DNA from 4 places in the Paenibacillus allorhizoplanae genome. Region 3 is predicted to be linked to each of the others. Evidence: riboswitches for the same ligand, from Rfam matches in the RefSeq annotation. Region 3 holds a riboswitch; each other region holds the start of a gene.
What was found. Region 3 has a riboswitch for cyclic di-AMP ahead of L6I86_RS19765 (APC family permease). Riboswitches for the same ligand answer to the same signal wherever they lie in the genome.

Region 1: linked by a shared signal. The riboswitch ahead of L6I86_RS27070 (ABC transporter ATP-binding protein) and the one ahead of L6I86_RS19765 (APC family permease) in region 3 are both predicted to bind cyclic di-AMP.
Region 2: linked by a shared signal. The riboswitch ahead of L6I86_RS17485 (C40 family peptidase) and the one ahead of L6I86_RS19765 (APC family permease) in region 3 are both predicted to bind cyclic di-AMP.
Region 4: linked by a shared signal. The riboswitch ahead of L6I86_RS23645 (C40 family peptidase) and the one ahead of L6I86_RS19765 (APC family permease) in region 3 are both predicted to bind cyclic di-AMP.

The regions. Positions count from the first base shown of each region.
Region 1 covers NZ_CAKMMW010000022.1:17,492-23,039, reverse strand. Annotated here, with positions in the region: gene L6I86_RS27080 (ABC transporter permease subunit) at 1-756, opposite strand, end outside; gene L6I86_RS27075 (ABC transporter permease subunit) at 783-1,580, opposite strand; gene L6I86_RS27070 (ABC transporter ATP-binding protein) at 1,587-2,471, opposite strand; cyclic di-AMP (ydaO/yuaA leader) riboswitch at 2,587-2,753, opposite strand; gene L6I86_RS27065 (antibiotic biosynthesis monooxygenase family protein) at 3,163-3,492, shown strand; gene L6I86_RS27060 (AraC family transcriptional regulator) at 3,554-4,384, opposite strand; gene L6I86_RS27055 (beta-galactosidase) at 4,526-5,548, shown strand, end outside.
Region 2 covers NZ_CAKMMW010000010.1:4,397-9,944, forward strand. Annotated here, with positions in the region: tRNA gene L6I86_RS17470 (tRNA-Gly) at 1-35, shown strand, start outside; gene L6I86_RS17475 (acetylxylan esterase) at 274-1,218, shown strand; gene L6I86_RS17480 (GNAT family N-acetyltransferase) at 1,283-1,795, shown strand; cyclic di-AMP (ydaO/yuaA leader) riboswitch at 1,893-2,055, shown strand; gene L6I86_RS17485 (C40 family peptidase) at 2,059-2,955, shown strand; gene L6I86_RS17490 (hypothetical protein) at 3,140-3,799, shown strand; gene yyaC (spore protease YyaC) at 3,999-4,553, shown strand; gene L6I86_RS17500 (ABC transporter ATP-binding protein) at 4,758-5,548, shown strand, end outside.
Region 3 covers NZ_CAKMMW010000012.1:104,239-109,786, forward strand. Annotated here, with positions in the region: gene L6I86_RS19755 (MBL fold metallo-hydrolase) at 1-373, shown strand, start outside; gene L6I86_RS19760 (MFS transporter) at 417-1,859, opposite strand; cyclic di-AMP (ydaO/yuaA leader) riboswitch at 2,150-2,300, shown strand; gene L6I86_RS19765 (APC family permease) at 2,492-4,327, shown strand; gene L6I86_RS19770 (YqkE family protein) at 4,373-4,633, shown strand; gene L6I86_RS19775 (polysaccharide deacetylase family protein) at 4,663-5,548, shown strand, end outside.
Region 4 covers NZ_CAKMMW010000017.1:23,444-28,991, forward strand. Annotated here, with positions in the region: gene L6I86_RS23625 (transglycosylase domain-containing protein) at 1-86, shown strand, start outside; gene L6I86_RS23630 (YwhD family protein) at 259-750, opposite strand; gene L6I86_RS23635 (M1 family metallopeptidase) at 1,055-3,055, shown strand; gene L6I86_RS23640 (hypothetical protein) at 3,141-3,959, shown strand; cyclic di-AMP (ydaO/yuaA leader) riboswitch at 4,128-4,266, shown strand; gene L6I86_RS23645 (C40 family peptidase) at 4,270-4,740, shown strand; gene L6I86_RS23650 (MSMEG_1061 family FMN-dependent PPOX-type flavoprotein) at 4,974-5,548, shown strand, end outside.

The DNA of each region.
Region 1 (5,548 bases), on a different contig from region 3:
AACAACCGTCAGTAAGGCAATGATAACTACCGAAATGATGACAAACACGGCATCGAATCCACCGCCATACATCAAATTCTTCGCCTCATAAAATTTAAACGGGGTTACATATTTCAAGAATGCCAGTTTATCGTTAAAATCAATGGCAATGGATAAGATAAACGTAATGAGCATGATGCCCGTAGACAGCGAGGCTGCTTTTTTGGAATTTCGATAAACGGCTGCAATGGATGTTCCGATGACTAGAAAGAGCAGCTGCAAAATAAACATACCCAGCATGACGATGGAGATATCACCGTTGACCGCCTCGCCTTTGCTATATGCCCCAACAACCAACATGCTCGAAATCCATGACACGAGGTTAAAAATAACAATGTTAACTAAAGCGCTTAGTAGCTTCCACGTGATGATTTGATGCCTGGATAAAGGCTTTACGAATAAAAACTCTGCCGTCTTATCCCGCTCTTCCTTCGCGATGATATTGGCGCCCAGCATGGCCGCATGGATCGTTGCCATTAACAAGAAATATAGGACCAAGATGCCAAAATAACCGCTAGCCTTCGATAAATCTAACGCGCCGCCACCCATAATCACTTGGAGTGACTTTGGCATTTCCGCCATAAGATCATTCATCTGTCCGTTCGCTGCTGTTGCTTGATACTTGTTCATGCCGCTTGCGATTAGAAAAATGAGTCCTAGACTCCAAAAAATCATCGATTTCCGATACGTTTTCAGTTCACGCCAAAAAATATTCACGTGCTATTCCCTCCTCTCACCCGCTTTTATACGGCATGAACATCCTTTTTCGTGTAAATAATGTAGCTGGCCGCAATCGAAACAACGATAATTGCGAGGGCTGCATTGACATAAGAGGCTTCATAGCTGGCATGTTCAAGCATGTATTTTCCACTAAAGTATTTAAATGGTGAGAAATAGCGTTTGACCCCCTCCCCATCTACGGCAACGATCATTCCGATAACGAAAAAGGCAAACACCGTACCCAGACTAACGGATAAAACTGCTTTGATTTTAGAAAATACGACCGAAATGATGAATCCGATAGCAAGAAACATCAGCTGGATAAACAGCAAAGTGAAGGAAATTAATAGAAATGTGCTCACATCAAAATCGACCGTTTTTACTTGAAGCGCCATTAGATAAGCTGCAGCGATATAGATTACGCAGGTAATAACTAAGGAAGTAACAGCCGCTAATAGCTTGGAAGTTACTATTTTCGTACGTGTTACGGGCTTTGTAAGTAGAAAGTCTGCTGTTTTCTCACGCATTTCTTTCGAGAGTATGGACGTTCCCAGAACCATAGCTTGAATGGCTCCGCAAAGCGTAATGTACATAAAGATGTACATATAGAACCCGAGTAGGGTACCAAACGTTTCGATTTGAATACCAAGCGCTTTCCTGACCCCTTCTGGATACCCTTCTAATATGGAAGAAAACTCAGCAAAATCCTTAGAAACCGAAGGAAAAAGGGATAGGAATAAAACGATGACCGCAATTAAGGAGCACGTCCACGTCATCGTGGATTTCCGATAAGCTCTCAATTCATGAAGGTATATATTCATCCCCCTCTAAGCCTCCTTCTCATAGTAGTGCATAAAGATCTCCTCTAAATCAGGCTCTTCGATCCACAGATTATCAATTTCGATTTCAGCAATCTTTCGCATGACTTGATTAATGTTGCCTTTAAATAAGAAGCTCGTCGTCTGGCCATGGACATCAATGTTATTGACCCCGGTCATTTTGAAAAAGTTAGGATCAAGCGCTTGTGCCGTATCCACTTTAAATCGCTTGAAGTTGTTTTCTTTTAACGTGCTGATTTTCTCAACCGTTACAATCCTGCCTTCCTTAATAATAGCGACTCGATCACATAATCTTTGAACTTCACTCAATATATGAGAGGAAAAAAGAATCGTAGCTCCTCTTTGATTCTGTTGTTCGAGCAATTCGAAAAACCTCTGCTGCATGAGCGGGTCCAGTCCACTTGTAGGTTCATCCAGAATAATGAGCTTAGGATCATGCAGCAACCCTTGAACGATGCCCACCTTCTTTTTGTTCCCCAGAGATAGATCATCAATTTTCTTCGTAACGTCTAGATCCATGATTTCAGCAAGTTCTTTGATTCTCTTGGTGCAATCCTTCTTGTAAAAGCTGGCCGAATACTTGAGTAGGTCGATCACCTTCATGTTGTCATAATAGAACACCTCGGACGGTAAATACCCGATCTCTTTCTTAATTTCTGGCGCAAACTGGATGCAGTCTTTCCCGAAAATTTTGGCACTGCCGCTAGTTGGAAAAATCAGTGACAGCAGCGTTCGAATCGTCGTTGATTTCCCTGCTCCATTCGGCCCAATAAACCCAAAGATCTCCCCTTCTTCGATTGAAAAACTAACATCGGTAATCCCTCTTGCGTTCCCATAGGTTTTGGTCAGATTGTTGATTTCAATAGCATGCATGGTATTGCCTCCTTATAACAATTATGTAACATTTTGGGTTGACGGCATGCAAAAAGAAGCCCTAAGAGTAGAGAATCTCTACTCTCGGACTTCTTTACATAAGAAGGCGAGTGTACGGTTCTCTCTCAATGCACCTACGAGGTTAGCTGTCGGATTCGGACTTGAGAGCGTCCTACCTAATGCTTGCGAGCATTAGGATTCACCCCATGAAGCCAAGTATTGCTTAAACGGCTTCGATTGGTTCCCCCGTTTCCCCTACTGGGAATTAAGTGGTTTCTTATTACCACATAAGAAAGTATAAGTTTTCGGTTCCCGAAAATAGCTTTCTTATTGGCGATAAAACCTACCTCTATACGCGGTCGCTCATCTTCGAGTGGCTTCGATAGAGGTTTTCTCACAAAAATCAACTTGTCGTAATGAATCTTACGCCGTTCTTTATCGAATGTAAAACGTAGATTCGCCTTTTATTTTTGCTTATTTGACTTTGGTAGTTGATGAAAGCGCATACATATAGGAGTGACGTTGATTATCCCATACTTTGCTACTTATTAGTGCTCTTTAGGAGATAAAGCTCTGTGGCGTCGGCTGCTAAGACGATCACGTCAATTCGAACACCATTGGAAACGATGAAATCAATCTGATATACTAACTCCAATAAATGGAACCTATGACTTTAAAATGGAGGAATCAAATGTCCACTTCAAGCATGATTACTATGGCGATGTATCGCCCCCATCCTGGGAAAGAAGCTGAACTAGCCGAGATTGTTAAAGGGCACATCCCTATGCTTCGCGAAGAAGGGCTTATCACCGAATTCCCGCCAGTGACACTTCAATCTGTAGATGGAACGCTAATTGAAATATTTGAGTGGTTATCAGAGGAATCTATGCACAAAGCGCATAGCTCCCCGAAAGTATGGCCGCTTTGGGAGAACATGATGAAAGTTGCCGAAATGGTAAGCCTCTCGTCACTTCCTGAGGCTGAGAAGCCTTTTCCGAATTTCAAAAGAGTCACGCTGTAGAGGCAATGGCTCGCAATAACATGTAAAAACCTTCAATTACTTGAAGGTTTTTTACGCGTTTTTAGTTGCTGTACAGCCGCCGATACTCCTGTGGCGTCATTCCGATATGCTCTCGGAAGCGCGCAATAAAATAGCTGCTCTGGGAAAATCCGACATGCTCTGCCACTTGCTTAATCGTCCATTCGGTAGACATGAGCAGTTGTTTAGCTACAACAAGACGACATTCGAACAGCCACACGACCGGAGTCCGCCCCATTACTTCGTGAAACATTCGACTAAAATAAAAGGTACTGAAACCTGCCTGCTCAGCCATCTGCAGGAGAGTTAGCGGTTTCGTGCAGTGCGTACGAATATATTCCGCAACCTCTCTCATCCGTGCGCGCTTATCCAGTATCGTTACTGTTCCGTGCGTCTCCGCACGTAAGGCAAGCTCAGCCAGCAGTTCATAGAGTTTTACAGCCAATTGTACCTCGTTCCGATCATACGGAGATGCCAGCGCCAGTAAGTCCCCGGTCAATTGTTTGAGCTTAGGTACATCCCTGTACGTAAACAGCCACACAGCTGAAGTGCCTTGATCATTCAACAGCCTGTCGAGTCCCTCTCCTGCAAGGTGTACCCAGAATACTTGCCACGGATCATTCGGATCCGTTCGATACTCCTGCTCAAGGCCCGCCCCGTAATAGAACCCTTGCCCTGCTTCCAGGGAATACTCCTTCCCATTCGCTTTGACATAGCCTTTACCACTTAATACAATATGCAAATTGGCTTGTTGCAACTGCCCCTTAAACCGCCATTCCTGATGCTCGGGGAAATCCGCATATTGACCAATCATATCCGGATAAACCGTGTAGTGTTTGTACATGGGCTCCGGTAATACATAGTGAATTCTCATATACCCTCCAAAGCGCAAAAATCTAATACATGCAGCAAAATGATGTTATATACATAATAATATAAAGAAATATAATAAGTACATAAGGATTTTGAATAACAAAAAATTACTATATCCATAGAAACGGGGATGTTATTATTCATGGAAAAGACCATTCCGGGTGAGAAATTTGATCTAGGCGTATGCTACTACCCTGAGCAGTGGCCTGAGGCTATGTGGGCGGACGACTATAGGAGAATGCGAGAAATCGGCTTTACCATCGTGCGAATGGGTGAGTTTGCATGGAATTTCTTTGAACCAGAGGAAGGGGTATTCGCCTTTGATCTGTTCGACCGCGCAATTGATCTTGCTCACGAGCATGGACTACAGGTCATTCTCGGCACTCCCACAGCAACACCGCCTGCTTGGATGACCTACAAATACCCAGAGATTCTGAATGCTAACTTTGATGGCGTGCAGTATCAGCACGGACTGAGACGTCACTACAATTACAGCAGCCCCATTTACCGCGAATACTGTGCGAAAATTACTGAGGCTATGGCGCGGCATTATGCCAACAATCCAGGGGTCGTAGGCTGGCAGATTGATAACGAGCTTAACTGTGAGGTGAACGTCTTCTATGCCGAAGCAGATCATGCCGCATTTCGGAAGTGGGTACAGGAGAAATATGGTACCTTAGACGCATTAAATGAGGCTTGGGGAACCGTCTTCTGGAATCAGAGCTACTCGGACTGGGAGCAAGTTCATTTGCCTCGCCCGGCGCCTTCCAAATCCGTTAACCCACATCAAGCGCTGGATGAAAAGCGATTTATCTCGGATAACACCATATCCTTCGCCCGTTTACAGGCAGACATCTTGCGACTGCTTGCCCCAACACAGTGGGTCACCACCAACGGCATGTTTGGCCATTTGGATAGCCATGCCATGACGGATGAACTGTTGGACTTCTTTTCTTTCGACTCGTATCCGAACTTCTCAACCATTTGGAACGATGCCGAGCGCGAGAATCCACTCATGGATCGCAGCAATTCCAACCAACTCACCAAGGTTCGTTCGATCTCACCCACTTTCTGCATTATGGAGCAGCAGTCAGGCCCTGGCGGTTGGGTGAACACAATGGGACAATCAGCACCCAAACCAGGCCAAATGCGATTATGGACCTAT
Region 2 (5,548 bases), on a different contig from region 3:
AGCTGATCGCGCGGGTTCGATTCCCGCCGCCCGCTTAAGAAAGAAAGAGACCACCTTCGGGTGGTCTTTTGTTTTTGCATGGAGAGATGCGAGAACGCAAAGGTTGGACAATCGTGAACTGTCGCTGGATAAGAACGAGTGAGAGTTTATCAGCAATTACGCAGTCGCTCATCCTCGAAGGAACTATGTTAGAAGTTTTTTTCATATTTTCCAATAGTCATACACGTGTATCTAGGTTAAAATGGGAAAAACATGCAAAGGGGACTTACCGAAATGAACGCTATTGAAAATCGTATTCATGGGTTACATCAGTATCATTCGGAGTTAACGGCGTCTGCTGATCTGGCTGCATTCTGGGAGCGCACATACGCGGAAGCTACGCAAGCAGCTTCTTATACAAGAGAGTCGGTGGCATCACCTTTTGTACAAGCGGAAGTGAATAAGATCGTCTTGCAGGGTGCTGCAGAAACACCAATTCATGCTTGGTTGTTACTGCCTAATGCGGAGAGCAAGTCTAAGGTACCTTGTATTGTTACATTCCCAGGCTATACGGGCTCCAAAGGAAGACCTGAAGATCATGCAGCTTGGTTGCTTATGGGTTATGCGGTACTTGCAGTTGATGTACGCGGGCAAGGTGGCGATAGCGGTAATCTGCTGCCACAGGAGACAGGCATGACCAGGGGATGGATTACACAGGGGATTCTAGACGCCGAGACGAGCTATTATCGAGCGGTTGCGATCGATTCTTTGCGTGCTGTGCAATGCGCGTTAGAGCAGCCAGAGATCGACAGTGAGCGTGTATTCGTATACGGTGGAAGCCAAGGCGGGGGGCTCGCCCTACTCGTAACTGCGCTAGAGAAGCGTATTCGGGCAACCATTGCCCATGTACCGAATCTATGCCATATGGATTTAGGTTTATTGCAATCGGTGAGCTCACTTAGTGAGGCAGCTGAATTCGTTACTCGGTTCCCAGAGTATCTGCCGGATGTACTGCGAACAGTTTCTTATTTCGATATCATGAATCTGGGTGATCGTATTCAGCAGCCTGTTCACGTTACGGTAGGGTTGAAGGATACGTGCTGCTTACCAGAAGCCATTTTTGCTGCGTATAACCGAATCGAATCTGCACACAAATCAATTGAAGTGTACCCCTTCATGGGACATGCGACACCTCCAGGCTCCCACGCTGCGGCACATGCCTTTTTCTCAAAATGGTAGGGACTGAAGTAAGAAGCTTCCTGGTTGGATAACCTATAGCTAACTTGAAGGAAGGTGCTGACAGATGGAAAAAGTGGATTCATTTGAAGAGGTATTCGAGCTGATGGAAGCGGCTTTTCCTGTAACCGAAATAAGGACATATGAAGGTCAGCGGGCGCTGTTATCTCATCCTAATTACAGCATCGATGTCGAGAGAGATGCACAAGGGCAACTGCTTGGCTTCTTGGCCAGTTGGAGCTTTAGCACGTTTCGATTCGTGGAACATATCGCAGTCAATGCCGCCACAAGAGGTGGTGGGATTGGCAAGCGAATGCTGACGACGTATATGAGCCGCACAAGCACGCCTATCGTACTTGAAGTCGAGCCTCCGACTGCCTCAGATGCTACGCGGAGAATTGAATTCTATAAGCGCTGCGGTTTCCATTTGAACCTATTCCCTTATGCGCAGCCTCCCCTCAGAGAAGGGCAACTCACATTGCCTCTCAACATTATGAGTTATCCTAGTCCAATGACGGAAAAAGAGTTTAATCCCAGTAAGCATATCCTGTTTACCGAAGTGTATAAGCAGCTGCTCTGAGAAGAGCGGCTGTTTTTGTGTGCTTTTACATAGAAAAGGAAACACTTACCATCTCGCAAAAGTTGTCAGGGCAAAACGAACTATGCTAGTCTAACATAGACAAAAAATGCCGAATCTCAGAGCATCGAAAGCTCTGGTACGGGGGACTTCTTTACTTGGGGTGAATGAATGCTCAGTTAGCCATAGGCTAATGGGGCTTACTAGGGAAAACCTCTTCCCGAACCCGTCAACTAACCTCGGAGGCTTCAAGGAGGCACAACGTTTTGAAACTTTTTACCAAAAGCTTTATTTGTTCATGCGCTCTTCTAGGCGCAGCCAATTCTCTGTTCGCCGCTCCATCCACGCATGCTGCTGTCCCAGACACTTCTTCAGTGAAGGTTCAAGTCAATGATGAATTGGTGCAGTTCCCGGAAGTACAGCCGTTTATTGATACGGAAGGTACACTTCAGGTGCCACTACGTGTGTTGTCGGAGAAATTAGGTTACCAAGTGGGATGGGCGAAGCAAGGCGATGAAGTCGTCGTCACGCTTAAGAACAAAGAACAGGCGATTCAACTCACAACGGACGATGAGCAAGCGGTCGTGAACAGTAAGTTAGTTGAATTAGAGAGCAGTCCAACTTTGGTTAAGGGGAGTACCTATGTCCCTCTACGCTTTGTTACAGAGACGTTTGGTTCTGCAATTGAGTGGAACGATGCGAATAAAATCGCCATCGTGGAAGTGGACGGCAAGACTCATAAGCCAGCCTGGATTGCACCGCCACCAGCAGTTTTAGCAGCCCCAGTGGCCAAGGTCGTTCAGTCATCCATTGCAGCTCAAATTATTCAAGCAGCAACGACATTTAAAGGGACACCTTACCGATGGGGAGGAACTACACCTAAGGGCTTCGATTGCTCAGGATTCGTTCGTTATGTATACGAGGCCAAAGGGATCGAGTTGCCACGCACCTCCGTGCAAATGTACGATAAAGCGGGGGCAAGAGTGACGGATTTGAAAGTGGGGGACCTCGTCTTCTTTGCTTCTGGTATCGTCAATCATGTAGGCATTTACATCGGAAATAATCAATTCATTTCCTCGACAACGTCCGTTGGTGTAACGGTTGATAGTCTCGCTAGCTCCTATTGGGGCTCGAGATATGTAGGTGCCAAACGGGTGTTATAAGATAGTTACGAAATCAGGTATAAGTACCGGTGTAAGAGCGTATGTTCGCTATGTCTTTCTGTATGGAAGGCAAAGCGGCAGATGCTCTTTTTTTTGCGCGAATTTGTGCGATTTTTATCGAATTTTTGAGAATTATAGCCTATAATGGAACAATGGTTGGAAGAAAGTAGGTGACGCGTACGACATGCAAGTCAGTGTCTGGAAAAGCTGGTTTCATAAAATTAAATTGTCGGGTCGAACAGATCGCATGTATAACGTGGAAACAGGTCCTGCCATACCGGAAGACATTCGGGTTGTGATTAAACAATTTTTTCATACGTATAACCATTTCAAAGGGGCTAGGGAATACCAAACAGATACGTTTATTAAAGAAGTATTTTACGCAACAAAACAAGATCCAAGGGATCAGCGCTCCATAGATGAGATGGAAACTTATATTCAGAGCAAGAATGTGAATCGGTTACGACTGAAATCTTATGTAGTTGATGAATATTTACGTGTTGGTGAGAAGGTGTGTATGATCGGTGTGACGCGGGAGTTTAGCAATGCGCATCGTAATCGTGTGCTTTATTTTATCATACAAGAAGAAGGCACTTGGCGGTTCCATCATATCGTGAGATCGCATCATGGCAAAATTCTTGAGAAATTTCAGGTGAAGGAACAGGTAGGATTTGTGGTTGGGGATGATAAAGTAGCACTGCTCTTTCTAACACATGCCGATTCGGCGGATGCTTCCACGTTTATGTTAGGGGATTATGTTCACTCTGAAGGCTATCTGGAAGTGGAGCAAGAGGTCAGCGGTCAGCTCTATTATCGCATCGTTCGAATGAATCGCGTACATTAAGATGGTTAAATAGTCAGATCTATAAGTGCGTGTTCAAAAAGTCCGGTTTTAAGCACTATAAGCGGCATGAATAGGCTTTGCTCGGTCGTCGAGTAACGCTTATTTGGTGTATGTGAATACGGAAGTATGCAAGTGGACACAGCCCACCTCCATATGAAAGAATGGAACTATCATGCATGAGGTGAAAGGTTAGGTGTACATGCCTGAAAGGGAGGCAAAGATGGAGAAAGAACCGATGGGGCTGGAGGAGCAGTTTTGGAAAAAAGTGGATGGCGAGCAGTTAGGTCAGCTTCTACAAATGATTACGGTGAGTAAGGGGCTGGAGCCTAGTGGGGTTGCTTTTGTATGTATAGGAACAGATCGCTCAACAGGCGATTCACTAGGTCCACTTGTGGGAAGTAGGCTTGCAGAGCTAGGCTATCCTTATGTCATCGGTACGCTGGCAGCACCGTGTGATGCTACTAATTTGGCTTTGCGCTTGCAGGAAATTCCACCGAGTGTTGTTGTTATTGCGATAGATGCGTGTTTAGGTAGGAAATTGAGTGTGGGATTGTACCAATTGTCGAACCAGCCACTGGCTCCAGGGAAATCAGTAGGAAAAGTCTTACCGCCTATTGGTGATTACACGATTGCTGCGATCGTGAACGTGGATGGACCTAGACAGTATAATGTCCTGCAAACGACTTCGTTATTTCGTGTTATGCAGATGGCAGAAGAAGTAATCCGTGCAATTGTTTATGCAATTCCTTTGTAGCTGAGGGGCAGCAAAGAGGAGAAAGATCGGAGTGATTGGTGAGTGATCGGACCAGGTGGGCCAGGAGGAATGGGGCGGCTTTCCGACCGGAATCGTCCAAAGGCCAAGTTGAAGGATGTATCGGTACGAAGGATTTTGTTATTGTTCAAAAGGTATTGGGGACAGCTCTTGGTCATTATCGGCTTGGCACTGCTTGCGGCAGTGATGGGGTTGATCCCCCCTCTAGTCATGAAGGAAATTATTGATACCGCAATTCCGCAGGGACGTGTTCAGCTATTGTCCGTGATGGCGCTGCTGTTAATCGTGCTGCCTGTGTTGAGCGGAATGGTAGGCGTATGGCAGAACCATCTCAATACCAAAGTAACCCAAGGGGTTATTCGGGATTTGGGGCAGTCGTTGTTTCACAATCTGCAGCGGCAATCCATGTCGTTCTTCACGGACGCGCGATCTGGTGAAATTGTTCAGCGGATCACAGGGGACGTGCAGTCGGTACAGAGTGTGGTTACGTCCATTGTCGTCTCTTCGATCACGCAAATCGTCATTGTTTTCACAACCATAGGTATCTTGTTTGCGTTAGATTGGAAGTTGGCGATCATATCGGTACTTATCCTGCCACTTTTCGTACTGCCTGTGAAAAAAGTATCCAAGCTGCGGAAAGACTTACGGATTGAAACGCAAAAGGTGCGTTCCGACATTACCTCGCAGCTGAATGAGAATTTTGGCATTTCGGGTGCGTTGTTGACGCGGATTTTTGGTAGAGAGAAGCAACAAGAGCAAGAATTCACAACGATGAATCAAAAGGTGATGGATCTCGAGCTGCGGCTCAATCTGGTCGGTCGTTGGTTCGGAATGGCAACGAGCACGTTAGGACCGTTAGGTACGGCCATTATTTATATCTATGGCGGCTACTCCGTCATTCAGGGGGATATGACTTTAGGCTCGATCGTCGCGTTCACGGCGTATTTGGGACGGTTGTATATGCCTGTAGGGACATT
Region 3 (5,548 bases):
GGGGGAGAGCTGTGCGAACTATTTGATTCAGAACGAGGATGGCCAGAAACTTTACTATGGCGTAGATACAGGCTGGTATTTGCCAGAAACGTTCAAGTTGCTTGAAAATGCTTCACTTGATGTGTTGATTAGTGAATGCACCTTTGGACTAACTAGCGGACGCGGTCTTCATCCAAACGGCCATTTGGACGCCTTTAGCTGTATGGAGCTATTTCACAAACTGTTAGCGCAAGGGACGTTACATGCCAACTCTCGTATTTATCTTACTCATATTAATCACTTTACCTCTACACATGCAGATCTAGTAGGCTGGATTCAGGAACAGCAATTCCCATGCCCGATCACGGTCGCATGGGATGGGATGATCATATGATTAAAAACGCGCACCGATAACGTATCGGTGCGCGTTTATGCTTTTATTCAGTTGCGGTTGCAGCCACAACTGGGCTTCCTACCGACTCCGTTGTGACGACTCCCATATGCCTCTTTTTTGCATAGCTTCTGTATAGAATCGAGCTTCCTATCGTTAAAAGCGCAACCACCGCCATCCCCCAGATGAGGTTGTCAAAAGCACGTTCGAGCGGCAGTGATTTCTGCCAGACCAGCGCACTACCCGAGAGTGCCACGGCGAACGCACCGCTAAAAAATTGCAGCAATTGGAACAACCCCATGCCTGATCCGATGCGATCTGTCGTCAATTGACGGGACAGCTCATTGGATACAGCGCTGGACAGTGTCGTGAAGCTGATGCTGACCAAGATATAAAGCGCGGCAATCCAGTAGTAGGAATAGCTGGCAGTGAGGGCAAGCCCTACGGTTGAAACTAGCATCAACCATGGTACGTAGCGGAGTAACGCCGTATTCCCATAGCGGTCAATAATGCGACCCACACGGTTGGAGACGAGCATAGCCAACAAAGCGCCAGGGAAGAGCAATAGTCCCGAAGTAAGTGGAGCTAAGCCGAAAACCCGCGCAAGCATCTGGGGCGCTAGGAACAGGAAGCCGAAGCTGATCATGTAGGAAAACACGCCGATTGCGCCGAGCGACATATAAGGTCTATCACCGAATAGGGCAGGCAGCACGAATGGTTGTGAGACTCGGCGAATTCGCAGCGCGAATAAGGCAATTGCAAGTATACCTACTAAGAGTGCTACGAGACTTTTGGAAGTAAGGAAGAGCAGTAACCCCGTCGTCCCAATCCCGAGCAGCAAAGCACCGATGAAATCGAACGAGCCGCTTGCTGGTTTTTCTTTTGGGAGTAGGATGAGAAAGATAGGAATAAGCAGCAGCGTGACCCCTGTAATGACGAATAGGAAATGCCAGCCCAGGTACTGAACAATGGATCCGCCTGCGACCGGACCTAGGCCCAAGCCAAGTGAAGCCGCGGAAAGGATGAGCGACATGGCTCTGCCTCTACGAGACAACGGAATGTAGCGGGTGACGAATACGATACCCAGCGAGGGAATCGCGCCTGCGCCAGATGCTTGAATCAGCCTTGTAAGCAGCAACAGTCCGAAGCTGTCCGTGAACAGCCCTAGAATGGAGGCGCCGCCTAGCGAGAGCAGGGCAATGACGTAGAGCCTGCGAATAGGCACGAAGTCGGATAAGCGGCTATAGGTGATCGAGGCGATGGCGAAAATGATCGAATATCCCGTAACAATCCACGATGCCGTAGAGGGGCTGAGTTCAAATTGTAAGGAAATCTTGGGCAGAGCCAGATTGAACATCATCGTGTTCATGATGACAAGTACAATCGTAAAGCAGAGCAACCAGGAGACAGGCGTTTCTCGTAAGCGGCCAGGCATCTCAGGTTGAGCGTGTGTTGTTCCTTGAGCTGAAGAGGTTGCGTTGTCTGACATGGTACACCTTCCGATCTAAACTATAATATATTTTGTGACAGTTTAGCATGACGGGTAGCATGTGTCAATGAATTGACCCTGTTCGCACGAAACAGTAAAATTGGTGGATTGCAACCTTGCTGTTTAGTCAAAATACCACGATTACCTACGAGAATGGAAGATAATCAACGAATCAGGTAAATGTAAGCGAATTATTGGGTGAAACGTGAGGTCGGATAGAGCTTTTTACGTTTTTTCCCTCCTTTACTATGTTGGTAGAAGAGAGTAGTATTCAACACGTACATGAACAGTTGAATATTTCGCTTAATTTTCTTTTAAGAAAAGCGGGGGAACCACGAGTAACATGGGGTGAATAAGGGTACGGATACGAGTACCTTTTAGGGCAGATTTCTCGCGGCCCGAACCCGGCAGCTAACCTCGTAAGCGAACGTGAGAAAGGAGAACATGTGTTCAAAACACAAGGTCTATCCTTGTGTTTTTTTGCGTCCATTTTTCAAAAATATAGGACTATAGGTTTCACACAGTAAGTTGGCTATATTTCTAGATAAACGCTCCCTTTTTTTAAAGGAAGGCGTAGCCGTTTATTGTGTGAGATGAGTGAAATTAGCTTTAATTGGAGGAACAACTGCGAAATGACAAGTGATTCATTGAAAAAAATTGTGTTCGGTAAGCCGCTAAAGTCCAGTGAGATTGAGTCGGAGAAAATGCCAGTCTGGAAAGCCCTCCCTATCTTGTCGTCAGATGCCTTATCATCCGTATCGTATGGGACGGAGCAAATTCTGTTAGAGCTCGCGACAGTAGGGGTTGCTGCGTTTGCCTTCTCGTTGCCGATTGCGGTTTCGATTATCGCTTTGATTCTACTGCTCGTGCTCAGCTATAGACAGGTAATCGAAGCGTACCCGATGGGCGGCGGCGCTTATATGGTGACAAAAGAAAATTTAGGCATGGTGTGGGGACGTCTTACCGGTGTCTCTCTGCTAATCGACTATACCTTAACCGTAGCCGTTTCGATATCGGCTGGTGTCCAGGCAATTACGTCTGCTTTTCCATCGGCTGTACCGTACATTGTTCCGCTGACCATTTTACTAGTTTGGATTATGGTCTGGTTGAATTTACGAGGTACCTCCGAATCAGGAACGGTATTCGCGATTCCAACGTACTTTTTCATTCTTTGTATCCTTTTGTTAGTGGGTAAAGGTATTTTCGATTTACTGACAGGATCTATGAATACGCATGCGATCGAATTCGCACCAAGCGCAGCGACGAACTCATTAACCTTATTCGTACTTCTCAAAGCATTCTCGTCTGGTTGTTCAGCTGTAACGGGGATCGAAGCGATCTCCGATGCCGTGCCCCATTTTAGAACGCCATCTGTCAAAAATGCCAAACGAACACTTCTCTCGTTAGGTGGCCTGTTGGCCATCGTCTTCGGTGGTGTAACGTTGATTGCCTTAGGGTATGGCGTGGCACCGGATCATAACGGTCATACATCGGTTCTTTCGATGGTGACGGAACAAGCCTTTGGCCGAGGTGTTATGTATTACGCGACGCAAATCGCGACAATGCTAATCTTGGTGTTAGCTGCAAATACAAGCTTTAATGGCTTCCCGATCTTGGCGTCCATCATGGCCCAAGACAAAAACTTCCCGCGCATGTTTTCCTTCCGTGGGGATCGACTTTCGTATCACTATGGCATTATTACGCTAGGCGTTTTAGCCAGCCTGCTATTGATTGGCTTTAAAGGTAAAACCGATGCACTTATTCCGCTTTATGCGATTGGCGTATTTTTATCTTTTACACTTGCTCAGACGGGTTTGGTTCGTAAATGGCTCAAAGAGCGCGTATCTGGCTGGATCGGAAAGGTGATCATTAACGGCCTGGGCGGTATCGTCTCCCTTGCAGTTCTTATCATTTTCTCAGTTACCAAGTTTAGCGAGGGTGCTTGGATTGTCATTATCATTACACCGATACTCCTCTGGCTCATTACGAAAATCAGTCACCATTACGACGACGTAGCCAAACAGCTGCGGATTGATATCACACAAGACCGTGTGTGCACCAAAGAGCCGGTCATTATCGTGCCTGTAGCAGGGATTCATAAAGCTGTAGAGCAAACCCTGAACTATGCCAAATCGCTCTCGCCTAACGTCATCGCGTTCTATGTATCCTTCTCGGATGAGGACGAAGAATCGATGCAGGAGAAGTGGCAGATCTGGGATCCAGGTGTTCGACTTGTTGTGTTCAAATCACGATACAGAACGATTCTGAAGCCGCTGGCTGAATTTATTGATCGCATCGACACCCACGTGTCAGAGAAGCAGTCGATCATGGTTATTCTCCCGCAATTCATGCCGAAGAAATGGTGGCACCGTCTGCTCCATAATCAATCTGCGGCGCGGATTCGTTCGAAGCTTCAAGCCGATAAGGATATCGTTGTTGCAACAGTGCCGTATCATTTACACCAATAGAAGTGTACAATAATAGGGAGAACTTGTAGACGAGGTGACCTTATTATGGTGAAAAAGAAAGCAAAGATTACGCCAGCTACGGCTAGCGTGCAAGATAAACCTGCAACGCTGAAAGATCTGCTGCGTCCAGAAATTTTGGAAGGGCTCAAAGCCCAGGCTGACGCGATGAAAGCGGAAGAGCAAGCGAAGAAGGATGCAGAGAGAGCTAGGGTAGAAGCAGCTCGCAAGGCGGAAGAGAAGCGTCTTGAGAACGATTTTGCCTATCAGCTGGAGAAAAGTAAATTAGACTGGCGGAAACATAAATGAGGGGGCGCACGATGTGCCTCCTTTTCTTTATGAGTGCGATGATAACGCTTGCAGGGTGTGGGGTGGAGCCGAGTGCTGAGGGTGTGGAAATGGCGGTTGCATCTACATCTGCTGGTACTACAACATTGACACCAATACCAACGCTTGCACCATCTGCCGTACCACCTGCGAACACGACATTAACAACGCCAATGAGTAATTCGATCGTATCACCTGTTGCAACGTTATCCTTCCATCCATCATCCGAAAGTCCAACCGTTAAAACGGTAGATATTGAGGCGGACCCAGCCTTCGCTTCGGTGGAACAATCATTGATCGCCCGTTATGCCTCTGTGAGTCCAACGAAGTGGGGAGAACGTGTCCCCGGTGTGAAAACACGCTTACATACGAAGGACAAAGTAATTGCCCTCACCTTTGATGCCTGCGGCGGGAAGGAAGGCAGTGACTATGATGAGAAGTTGATCCAGTATTTGATTCAGGAGCAGATTCCAGCTACGTTATTCATCAATGCAAGATGGATAGCTGCGAATCCGTCTACCTTTCAAGATCTGGCATCGAACCCTTTGTTTGAGATCGAAAATCATGGCACCGAACACCGCCCCTTATCTGTAACAGGCAAGCCAGCCTACGGTATTGCGGGTACGAAGAACGTCAAAGAAGTTATTCATGAAATGAAGGATAATGCGGATCAGATAGAGAAGCTGACGGGGAAAAGGCCCTTATTTTTCCGTTCGGGTACGGCATTTTACGATGAGATTGCGGTATCCGTTGCGCATGATTTAGGGTTCGAGCTAGCGGGATACTCCGTGCTTGGCGATGCGGGAGCGACGTATAACACGGAGCAAGTGTACAACGCCATATCGAAGGCTCCGAGCGGGTCTATCGTCCTTGCGCACATGAATCATCCCGAGAAGG
Region 4 (5,548 bases), on a different contig from region 3:
CAGATGCGGCAGGCGGTCAAAAAGCCGGTTCCAAAGGCGATAACGGCTCTTGGTGGAACGATCTAAAACGCTGGTGGAACGACTAACTTTCCACTAAATAAAAACACAAAAAGGCAGTACTAAGCGCGTCTTAGTCCTGCCTTTTTGCTGTCCTAGTATATGAGGTAACATACACTAGGGTATAGTATACCCGCTTCGACATTGCGGAACAATGGATGACACATAATGTTCATATTCTCCATATTCGCCGCTTAAAGCTTAGGAGAGTGCGTCCTTGAGGCTTTGATCCGAGCGGTTCCACCAGTCTTCATTGTGCGCAATCAGGCAGTTCCGAAGGGCTGTTCGCTCACTGTCAGACAAGCCCTCTAGGATGAATTTACGTTTCATTGCGCCGTCCATTTTGTTCACGTGCTCCGCAAGAATCTTCCATCCGCGGCGCGCTTCGGTATCGACTAGCATTTCGCAAGCGGACATCCCCGCATAGTACGCGCCCTCTTCTGTCCGATCAACCGCTACCCACACGATCCATGCTTTACGGCCATTCGGGACATCCTCCTTGTTCGTGGAGAACTTAATCCCTTTCTCGATCTTACTCTTCGCATGAAGAGTTCCTTCATCCAAATACGCTTCATCCCCATCAATAATGATACCGGAGACGTTACTTAGATCAATGGCTCCTGCACCGAAGCCTTTGTGATTCACTTTCGAGCTTACTATATTTAAGGCCAGCTTCTTCTTATCCGCTTCCATAAGGGCACCTTCCACTCTACATTAGGTTAAAATGACGACATGCTTTCATTGTAGCGAAAGTCTCCCGGTAGAACAAGTGGCGGCAGGCTCCCATGGATATTTCTCTCTACATTAGAAAGTGTAAGTTTTCGGCTGCCGAAAACGTCTTTCTAATTGGCGATAAAACCTTCCTCTTTGAACGCCGTCGCTCATGCTTGAGTTGCCTCGTTTGGGGTTTTCTCACATTTCTTTCACCTCGCAGAAATATTCCCTAGGTTGTCTACATATACATGCTGTAGATGCTTGTTTAGGCGGGGTGAATCTCATGGATATGAATGCTCTATTCAATAGCCGCAAGGTACAGTGGTTTGCTGTCATGCTCCTTGCTGCCGGCGCAGTGTTAATAACGAACACCTTGCTCCCCTCCACACCAAGAGGGACTGTTCCTGTCGTCTCTAAAGATGTTCCCCATGTTCAGACACCGGACATGCAGCCTGCAGATAATGGCAAACCGTTAGAAACCTCAACACCACTTAGTTATCGTATTGCCGAATATCACATGAATGTTGCCTACACACCAGAAACCCAACAGCTCCAAGGACAACAAACACTCACATGGGAAAATCCTGGCTCAGTTCCAGTACAAGACATGTATCTTCACCTCTATCCGAATGCGTTCGCTTCGAAGAAAACGACATTTATGCGCGAATCTGGCGGGAAGCTGCGGGACGACGAAGCGAAAGATGAGAGTAGCGGCAGTATGGAACTGCTTTCCGTGAAATCAGATACGGGTGATGATCTCACCAAGCGGATGTCATTCGTACAACCGGATGACGGCAATAAGGATGACCACACGCTGCTCAAAATACCGTTATCCAAGCCTGTTGGACCTGGGGAAAGTGTAACCATCACAACCGAATTCCTTGTTAAGCTGCCTGCAGCTTTTGCCAGAATGGGGTATGTCGGCGACTTCGTTATGGCTGGTCAATGGTTTCCGAAGGTTGCTGCCTATGAGCGCAAGGGAACTAGGGGACGGGCTGAGCCTGGCTGGGATCTCCACCAATACCACGGAAACTCCGAGTTCTATGCGGATTTCGGCATGTACGATGTGAAAATCCAGGTGCCTGCGAATTACATTGTGGCAGCGACTGGATTTCCTGTTAAACCTGCTGTGACGGACAAGGGCACGAAGACATACCAATTCTATGCCGAGGATGTGCATGACTTCGCCTGGTCAGCCTCTCCTCATTTCGTCTATGTGGAAGAGCCCTTCTCTGCACCACAAGTTCCAGGGGTAAAAATTAAACTGTATCTGGATCCTAACCATCAAGATTTAAAAGATCGTTACATGTATGCAGCCAAAAAAGCACTATCCCGTTACAGTCAGTGGTACGGAACGTATCCGTACTCTACCCTCTCCATCGTCGTCCCCCCTCCTGGCGGGAATGGCGCCGGCGGCATGGAATATCCAACCTTAGTCACCGCATGGGGAGCTAGCGACAAAGATCCAGACTTAGAGCTGGAACGCGTCGTCGTCCATGAGATCGGTCACCAATTTTTCTATGGTCTCGTTGCCAGCAATGAATTCGAGGAAGCATGGCTCGACGAAGGCTTCACCTCTTATGCAGAGGATAAAGTGATGGAAGCCGAATACGGTGATGCACCTAATTTGCCTGTCGAATCTAGTTATATCACCTCACCAAATGGACTTCAGAAAGATGCATGGGCTTACACAGGACATGATCAATATGCTGAAAATGTGTACACGCGTGGCAAGCTCGTACTCAAAGCAATTGAGCAGCAAGTCGGCACTAAGACGATGGATCGTATCATGAAATCCTATTTCCAAAAGTGGCAGTTTAAACATCCGTCTACGAATGATTTCCAACAGGTCGTAGAGGAGATTAGTAAAACAGATTGGGATGACTTCTTTAATCAGTATGTCTATGGCAATCTGATGATGGATTACTCGGTCGAAAGTGTTCATGTAAAACCTCAGGGTACCAAGGGATCCGAGACTTATGAGAGCACGGTCCGCATCATTAAGCTTGGTGGCAACTCACCTGAAGTGCCGATTCAGTTCCACTTCGCAGATGGTACGACGCTAGATAAAACATGGGATGGCAAGGAAGGAAGCATTGACTTCAAATTAACACATGCCTCCCCTGTCGACTGGGTACGAGTCGATCCTAAGTACACACTTATCCTCGAAAATAAGCACATCAACAACTTCTATCAAACGCAATTAAATACGAAGTGGCAAATTCGGTGGAATCTAGGTATTATTCAATTCCTGCAAGCCATATTTGGCTCAGTCGCCTGGTAAGGACTTGGCTTACGTCTCATGACAAACTCTGAGCGTATCCTTACGATGCTAGTTTTCTAAAGAAAACTTTAAGGAGGAACCCTCGTTGGCCACCTATATCAAAGCAGGCTTCCGGGCAGCCATGGCGCAGCCCTTTGCCACGATCATTTTATTCCTATATCAGATGGGCTGGGGTATTCTCCTGTATAAGCTCGTACAAGGTATTCTAGTCCCCCTCATGCATCGGTTCCCTGGCGCTGAGCAACCCAAGCAGGCATTGCAGATTTTCCTAGCTGAGGGCCAGTTTCAGTTAATTAAAACAGATCTCAGTTATTCTTATCTATGGTGGCTTGCTATCCTACTATGTGCTCGCATGCTGCTGACGCCTCTCTTAAATGGCGGCGTCTACTATTCACTCACTCACGCTCACCAGAATGCGGGATATCGTTTCTTTCGCGGGATGAAGCAGCTCATGCTCCCCTTCCTGCTCGTGTATCTGATTCGCATCGCACTTACGCTTTTCCCACTTATCTGGCTTATTCCCAAAGCCACTTATATTCTAGGGCATAGCAGCTCCTACGAGCAGATCATTATCAAGCTTCTTCCTTGGATACTCAGTTTAATGCTCTACGGTTTTCTCCTACAACTTCTGTTTATGCATGTGCAATTCGCCATCGCGGCCAAGCTGGGTATCCTATCTACCATTTTCTCCTTCTTTCGACACTCGCTCCCGATTATCGGACTTGCCATTATCCTATTACTGTTCACAGGACTTTTGGCAGGGATCACAGTCACGGCCACTTACCTATGGGCAGGACTGGTAGCCCTAATCATTTACCAACTGTATCCTCTCTTCCACATTTTCATCCAAATTTGGGGCATTTCTTCCCAATATCAGCTTCTTTCTGCCAAAATATCCAACTAATATCCAGCAAAACAGCGAATAGTTTAAGCGTCCTCCCCTTCTCTTTGAGAAAGGGGCTTTTTTTTGTCTATTTTCCGAACTATTTGCCTAATTCCCCGCCTTTTTTTAAACAAAAAAAGAGGAATTTCATTGTTTATGACGAATTAAAAGGACTAGCATCAGAAAACTAAATATTTCATGCCGAATTCCTCAGTTTATGGGGAAACGGGGGAACCACTCCGGGTGAATTGATCTTGCAAGACAGGGATCATAGGGAACCTTCAACCGAACCCTCCAGCTAACCTCGTAGGCACCGGAAGGAGACAAGCAGTTGAAGAAAGTTGTTGGTCTTATTTTTAGTCTTGTTTTGTTTTTGAGCGTAAGTGTAGGAAGCGTTTTCGCAGCATCCAATATGGATAAAGCAGTGGACGAGCTTGTTGGAACTCCTTACAGATGGGCAGGAACGACAACCAAAGGATTCGATTGCTCTGGTTTCACATCCTACTTGTTTGACGAGTTCGGCATCGACCTCCCACACAGCTCTAAATCACAAAACAGTGAAGGCTACTGGGTTGACAAAAGTGATCTTCGTAAGGGCGATCTTGTATTTTTCAACACAGATGGCAGCGGTATCTCTCACGTAGGGATGTACCTCGGTAATGGTGAATTCGTTCACTCCGCTACTAATCAAGGTGTTGTTAAGAATAAGTTGAGCGAATCCTATTATGCGAAGCGGTATGTATCAGCCAGACGTGTTCTATGGGATGATATCTACAATCAACTAACTGCTGAATCCAAGTAATGTTCTCGGCACAGAATGAAGCCCTGCAAGCTTTGCTCGTAAGAGCGGTTTGTAGGGCTTCATTCATTTGAACGAGGCTACCGGCGTATACTACAATATACAAAACCGGCTACGCCGTCCTTCGAGGACTTCTCACAGTGTTTATGGAAATACAGCCGAAATTATTATGTTCCTTATATATATTCTGGTATTTTGAATAATGGCCACTTGGCCTCGAGGAAGGAAAAGAACGCATGGACAACATACAAGATCGTACTTTACCCCCATTTCCCGGCATCGTTCGATCCATTGATGAAATTAGAGCTATGATTGGTGAGCCTCATCCTGCGGTACAAAATAAAGTAATCAATCAAATTGACGAACACGCCCAAGCATTCATAGCCAAATCATCTTTATTCTTCTTATCTACATCGGGTGCGAATGGATTGTCTGATGTTTCCCCCCGCGGCGATAGCCCAGGCTTCGTTCGCGTTCTCGATAATCACCGCTTGATTTATCCGGAAAGACTCGGAAATCGTCGTATAGATTCTATGTATAATTTACTGGCCAACCCGCAGGTGGGACTTATCTTCATCATCCCTGGGGTCGAGACGGTGCTCCGCGTCAACGGACGCGCTTGGCTGACGAATGATGAAGAGCTCCTTGCGACTATGCAGCTTAACGGGAAATCACCGATTGCCGCTGTTGGCGTCGAGGTGCAGGAATGCTTCGTGCACTGCAGTCGCGCCCTGAAACTATCCAAAATATGGGATACCGCTACGTGGGTGCCCGAACAGGAACAGCCGGATACTATGGTTATGTTCCGTGC